DNA from 2 places in the Yimella sp. RIT 621 genome. Region 2 is predicted to be linked to the other one. Evidence: predicted binding sites of a transcription regulator. Region 2 holds the regulator's gene; the other holds the start of a gene.
What was found. Region 2 encodes LexA, which represses DNA repair genes until DNA is damaged. Its sites were predicted from a motif close to TCGAACANNTGTTCGA; they were not measured.
Positions count from the first base shown of each region.

Region 1: the regulator LexA is predicted to act here: its motif matches at 2,233-2,248, upstream of ruvC (crossover junction endodeoxyribonuclease RuvC).

Region 1 is NZ_SEIP01000001.1:118,445-121,852, forward strand. Features, by position in the region: gene ruvB (Holliday junction branch migration DNA helicase RuvB) at 1-1,057, opposite strand, end outside; gene ruvA (Holliday junction branch migration protein RuvA) at 1,054-1,659, opposite strand; gene ruvC (crossover junction endodeoxyribonuclease RuvC) at 1,656-2,222, opposite strand; gene EU513_RS00615 (YebC/PmpR family DNA-binding transcriptional regulator) at 2,714-3,408, opposite strand, start outside.
Region 2 is NZ_SEIP01000001.1:344,363-347,770, reverse strand. Features, by position in the region: gene EU513_RS01715 (Sir2 family NAD-dependent protein deacetylase) at 296-1,186, shown strand; gene lexA (transcriptional repressor LexA) at 1,187-1,930, opposite strand; gene EU513_RS15660 (hypothetical protein) at 1,927-2,082, opposite strand; gene EU513_RS01705 (LysM peptidoglycan-binding domain-containing protein) at 2,243-2,623, shown strand; gene nrdR (transcriptional regulator NrdR) at 3,004-3,408, shown strand, end outside.

The DNA.
Region 1 (3,408 bases), 230 kb from region 2:
ACGACAACTGCGTCGCCCACGTTCCGGCATCCTTGGGCGGCGTCAGCCCGAGGTGCGCCCACGCCTGCGCCGTCGCGGCACGTCCGCGCGGTGTGCGCAACAGATATCCCTCACGCACCAGGTACGGCTCGGCGACCGTCTCGACGGTGTCGGGTTCCTCGCCGACGGCCACCGCGAGGGTCGTGAGCCCGACCGGTCCCCCGCCGAACCGCTTGCACAACGTCTCCAGGACGCCGCGGTCGAGCCGGTCAAGGCCCTTCTCGTCGACGTCGAACAGCTTCAACGCAGCCATGGCGGACGGTTGATCGACGACCTCGCTGCCATGGATCTGCGCATAGTCGCGCACCCGCCGCAGCAACCGGTTGGCGATACGGGGTGTGCCGCGGGAGCGTCCGGCGATCTCGGCGATGCCCTGCCGGGTGGCGTCGACCCCGAGCAGACCGGCACTGCGGTGCAGGATGGCCGCGAGATCCTCGGGTGTGTAGAAGTCCAGGTGTCCGGTGAAGCCGAAGCGGTCTCGCAACGGGGCCGGCAGCAGACCGGCCCGGGTGGTCGCACCGACCACCGTGAACGGCGGCAGTTCGAGCGGGATCGCCGTTGCGCCAGGGCCCTTGCCGACGATGACATCGACGCGGAAGTCCTCCATCGCCAGGTACAACATCTCCTCGGCCGCACGGGCCATACGGTGGATCTCGTCGAGGAAGAGCACCTCGCCCTCGGCCAGCGAGGACAGGATCGCCGCCAGGTCACCGGCGTGCTGGATGGCGGGGCCGCTGGTGATGCGGATCGGCTGCTCGAGTTCGGCGGCGATGATCATCGCCAGGCTGGTCTTGCCGAGGCCGGGCGGACCGGACAGCAGGACGTGGTCGGGCGTCGTGCCGCGACGCTTCGCCGCCGCGAGCACGAGTCCGAGTTGCTCGCTGACCCGTGGCTGGCCGGGGAACTCCGCCAACCGCCTCGGACGCAGTGCCGCCTCGAAGTGGCGTTCATCGGGTGCGACGCCGGGGTCGACGATGCGGGCGCCGGCCTCGTAGGAGGAGTCGTCGTACTCGCTCATCGGCCCAGGCTACGAAGGGTCACTCGCAGCAGTTGCGAGACATCCGTGGGGGCGTCGTCGGCCTTGGTGACCTTGGCGACGGCGTCCTGCGCCTGTTTGGTGGACCAGCCGAGGCCGACGAGCGCATCGACGACCTGTTGTTGCGTCTCGTCGGCGGCAGGCACCTGCGGCTGCGGCAACGAGGAAGATCCGCCGCCGGTGAGGGCACCGACCTTGTCCTTGAGTTCCAGCACGATGCGCTCGGCGCCCTTCTTGCCGATACCGGGCACCTTCATCAGCGTGGGCACATCCCCACCGGCGATCGCCCCGCGTAGGGCATCCGGTGCGTGCACGGCGAGCATCGCCAGTGCGAGCCGGGGACCGACGCCGCTGACGGTCTGGACCAGTTCGAACAGCTTGCGTTCGGAGTCGTCGCCGAACCCGTACAACGTCAGGGAGTCCTCGCGCACGACCAGCGTGGTGAAGAAGGTCGCTTCGGTGCCGACGCGCGCTGACGCTGCATGCGCGGGCGTGGTGTGAACGAGCAGGCCCACTCCCCCGACCTCGACGACGACATTGTCGAGACCGGCACTCAACACGCTGCCGCGGATGGAAGAAATCATCGCGCGTACCTGTTTGACGCCCGGACCAACGGAGCCTCTTTCGGTCGTGAGTTTCGTTGTGCAGCAGCGGCGTTCGCAATGCGTGCCTGCGCACCCCCGCGCCAGACATGGCAGATCGCGAGAGCGAGTGCGTCCGCGGCGTCCGCCGGTTTGGGCGCGACCTCGAGCCGCAGGATACGGGTCACCATCGAAGTGACCTGGGCCTTGTCGGCCCGGCCGTTGCCGGTGACGGACGCCTTCACCTCACTGGGTGTGTGCATCACCAACGGCAACCCGCGACGCGCGGCGGCGAGCATCGGCACGGCGGACGCCTGCGCGGTGCCCATGATCCCTTTGATGTTCGCCTTGGCGAAGACCCGCTCGACCGCGACCACGTCCGGTTCGTAGTCGGACAACCACTGGTCGAGTTCGGTCTGCAGGGTGAGCAGTCGCTCGGCCGGGTCGTCGCCGACGGGCGTACGGATCACGCCGACGCCCACGAGCCGCACCGGTTGCCCGATGCCGCCGTCGACCACTCCGATGCCGCACCGGGTCAGCCCCGGGTCGACGCCGAGTACACGCACAGTCCACTCCTCGCACAAATGTTCGGTTCCAGGAACGTTAACCCGTACCGGCGGGGCGATTCACGCAGGCGCGCCGGACTGGGATGAGCCGGGTGCATCGACATCGAGCACGAGCGCCGCATGATCGGTGTGCCCCTCGATCCGCGGTGTCTGATCGCGGTCGCATCGCCGGACGACGGAGCCTTCGGTGACGAACGCGTGGTCGTATCGGCAGCCGAGTCCGGTGTGATCACGGCCGACGACATGACCGAGTACCCAGCCTGGCGGCAGACGGCCTCGATCAACCGTGACCCCTCGCCGCCGCCGATCTCGGTCAGCACCCACACGTCTTCTGCGCGCGGCCACAGCCAGTGCAGGAGCGCCTGCGCCTTCACGCGCGACGGATTGGAGAGATTCAGGGTCAGCAGTCCGGGCACCGACCCATCATCGAGGAAGAAACGACTCGACCCGGCGGAGCGAGTCTGCCGGGTCGAGTTCGAGGTGGAACGGGATCAGTCCTCGGCGTCGAGTTCGGCGAGCACCTCGTCCGACACGTCACCGTTGGCGAACACGTTCTGCACGTCGTCGGAGTCCTCGAGCGCCTCGATGACGCGGAACATCTTCTTGGCGCCTTCTTTGTCGAGCGGCACCTCGACGGTCGGCAGCCAGGACGACTCGGCGGAGTCATAGTCGACACCGGCCGCTTGCAGCGCCTCACGCACGGCAACGAAATCGCTTGCCTCGGAGACGATCTCGAACGATTCGCCGTGGTCGTTGATCTCCTCGGCGCCGGCGTCGAGCACGATCTCGAGCAGGTCGTCCTCGGTGTTGTCGCCCTTCGGGACGATGACGACACCCTTGCGATGGAACTGGAAGGCGACCGAGCCGGAGTCGGCCATCGAGCCGCCGTTCTTCTGCAGCGCGGTGCGCACCTCAGCCACGGCGCGGTTCTTGTTGTCGGTCAGGCACTCGATGAGCAGCGCGACTCCCCCGGGTGCGTAACCCTCGTACATCAGGCTCATGTACTCGGCGGCGCCCGCCTCGGCGCCCGAACCACGCTTGACGGCGCGGTCGATGTTGTCGTTGGGCACCGACGACTTCTTGGCCTTCTGGATCGCGTCGTACAGCGTGGGGTTACCGGCGGGGTCACCGCCGCCCTGACGCGCGGCCACCTCGATGTTCTTGATGAGCTTTGCGAAGAGCTTGC
Region 2 (3,408 bases):
TCGCAGCGCGAGCCGCAGATCCTCACCGGTCCAGTGCCGAGTGCATCATCCAGGCCACCGCCGCACCGCCTCCGGCGCGGCTGATCGGGGCGGTGGCCCCTGTGCGCCACCACCAGCAACAACGGCAGGATCAGGGGCGAAGGGGCCTCGGTCGTGTTCGCGCGTCCGGCCGTGGAGACAGCTGTCGCCCATCACCGCGAGCCAACCCAGCGTGACCCACCCCGATAGCGTACGAACCGATGCGCCCGCCGGCTCTCGATGAGCCGCGGCCTCGAACTCGGAACAGACCCGACCCATGGAGAACGAAGGTCCGATGGACGACCGCAGCCACCTGGCACACCTGCTCCGCGAGGGCGACGTGTTGGTCATGACCGGGGCCGGGCTGTCCACCGAATCCGGGCTGCCCGATTACCGCGGACCGGACGGGGTACGCCGTGTGGAGCCCATGACGGTGAGCGAGTTCCGGGCCGGAGTCGCTGCGCGGCAACGCTATTGGAGCCGGTCCTATGTCGGATGGGAGAGGTTCCGGACGGCGCGGCCCAACGAAGCGCACCGTCACCTCGCCGCGCTGGAGAAGGCGGGCCTGTTCGAGACGACGATCACCCAGAACGTCGACGGCCTGGCCCAGCAGGCAGGGTCCCGCGATGTCATCGAGTTGCACGGCAACCTCGGGCGAGCCGTCTGCCTGAACTGCCGGGCGCTTGCCGACCGAGAGTGGATCCAGCAGCAGTTCGCCACGCGCAATCCGGTGTTCGCGCAGGACGCCGAGAGGGCGCGCGACCTGCCGCTGCGCCCGGATGGCGACGTCGACATCGACCCCTCGCTGATCCATGACATCGAACTGGTGGTGTGCCCGACCTGTGGCAGCGACCTGCTGAAGCCGGACGTCGTGATGTTCGGCGAATCGGTACCCAAGGATCTGGTCGCCCATTGCTTCAACCGTCTCGAGCGGGCAAAGTCGCTGCTGGTGGTCGGATCCTCGCTCGGTGTGATGTCCGGCTTCCGTTTCGCGCGGCGTGCTGCCGAGCGCGACATCCCGATCGTGCTGGTCAACACCGGTTGGTCGCGAGCGGAACATCTGGCCACCAGACACGTACACCGCCCCCTGAGCGAGGTGCTGCAGGAGGCGGTGTGGGACGTACTGGGTGACGTCGACCGGGACGCGAGCGGCGATCGACGCCGGTGATCAGACCCGCCGCAGGACGGCCGTGACCTTGCCGAGGATCACCGCGTGGTCACCGTCGATCGGGTCGTACGCCGGGTTGTGCGGCATCAGCCAGACCTTGCCGTCGCGACGCTTGAACGTCTTGACGGTGGCTTCGTTGTCGAGCATCGCGGCGACGATGTCGCCGTTGGTCGCGGTCGGCTGCTGGCGCACGACGACCCAGTCGCCGTCGCAGATTGCGGCGTCGACCATCGAGTCACCGACCACCTTGAGCAGGAACAGGTCGCCCTCACCGACGATCTGCTTGGGCAACGGGAAGACGTCCTCGACGACCTCTTCGGCCAGGATCGGCCCGCCGGCCGCGATGCGTCCGACGACGGGCACGTAGGAGGCTGCCGGACGCTGGTCGCCGGCGCCGGTCTCGTCGATGGTGGACTCGTCGCTCGAGGTGACGCTGGAACCGCCACGCACGCCCCGCTTGTCCTGCTGGTGATCGGGGGAGATGACCTCGATCGCGCGGGGACGGTTGGGGTCACGGCGCAGATAACCCTTGCGCTCGAGCATCGACAGTTGGTGGGCCACCGAACTCGGGCTGGTCAGGCCGACGGCCTCACCGATCTCCCGCATGCTCGGCGGGTAGCCGCGCCGGTCGACGGAGTTGCGGATCACTTCGAGGACCTTGCGCTGGCGGGTGGTCAGCGCTACGCCGCCCTCGTCGTCGGGCAGCTGGTGGATCTTGGCCATTTCGTCTGCGTCCTTCGTCATGCCGTCGGTGAGGTGGTGCGGGCGGGTCGATCGGTACGGCCCTTCATGCCCCGGGTGATGCGTCCTGGACGACCGATGAAGCTGCTGTCGGCGAGCCGTGCAGCGCTCTTTCGAAGGAGGTTGTCGGTGGTCGGTGCCAGGCTGCGGAGCATGGAAAGAGGCTATGCGGCTCGGACACAGTTTTCAAACATTTGTACGAGGCGTGTCTCGCATCATTCGAACAGCCGTGCTATACATCGTACAGACGTTCTATCGCACACGTGTGCGAAGGAGAACTTGATCCGGCGCCTCGCGCCAGGGACGGAGAACATCATGAGTGCAGTTGCTCGCTGGGATCAGCCGCGTGTGGTCCGCACACCGCAGCGCCGGCGTCACCTGACCCTCGTGCCGTCGAACCAGCCGGTCGCGCGACTCGGCCGGGACGAGGTTCGGCTCACCATGCGCGGCCGTCGCGTGCTCGCCGCGCTCGTGCTCACCACCCTGATCGCGGCGGGCTGGGGTGCCGGGCGGGCCTTCGCCTCCTCGCCGTCGGCGACGCAGTTGGTGGTGCAGCCGGGGCAGACGCTGTCCGAGGTTGCGCACCAGGCCTACCCGCAGTTGCCGGTCGCCGAAGCGGTCGTGCGCCTTCAGCTCGCGAACGACCTCAATACTCTGCATGTCCACCCGGGCCAGTCGTTGACGGCTCCTCGCTGACGACGACTTCGCTCCCATGGCGCGCCCCGTCTCCCGATCGTCGGGAACGGGGCGCGGGTGTGTCACGGGGCCTCGCGACCAGTTCGCGAACGCCTCGGCGCCGTGACCAGCACGTTTGGTGAACGTGCCGGATCGGCGGAGAGACTTTCCGATCCCCACCTTGCATCTTGGGGTCGAAGCGGAATAACATCCCTACATCTAGTAGTTACACCGATGTAAGTTGTCCACATGTAGGTCCCCAGGATCTCAACAGGAATGACGGGCTTCTTCACCGGTTATCCACAAGAACATCCCCAATCGGGCCGATCAAGGCCTCGTGGCCCGGGCATTCCTATGCCCTTGCGAGCCGAACCGACCCGGATCATCACCAGGAGGTGACCATGCACTGCCCGTTCTGCCGACACGACGACTCCCGGGTCGTCGACAGCCGCAGCAGTGATGACGGCACCTCCATCAAACGGCGTCGCCAGTGCCCGTCGTGCGGCAAGCGGTTCTCCACCATGGAGACCGCCGGCCTCACGGTGGTCAAGCGGTCCGGCGCCAGCGAACCGTTCTCCCGGCAGAAGGTGCTCGTGGGCGTCCGCAAGGCCTGCCAGGGCCGGCCGGTGTCCGAGGACCAGCTCGCCCTGCTGGCGCAGGAGGTGGAGGAGAGCATCCGCTCCGGCGGCGCGGCCGAGATCGACGCGCACGACGTGGGACTGGCGATTCTCGGCCCGCTGCGCACGCTCGACGAGGTGGCCTACCTGCGGTTCGCGTCCGTCTACCAGGCGTTCGACGATCTCGAC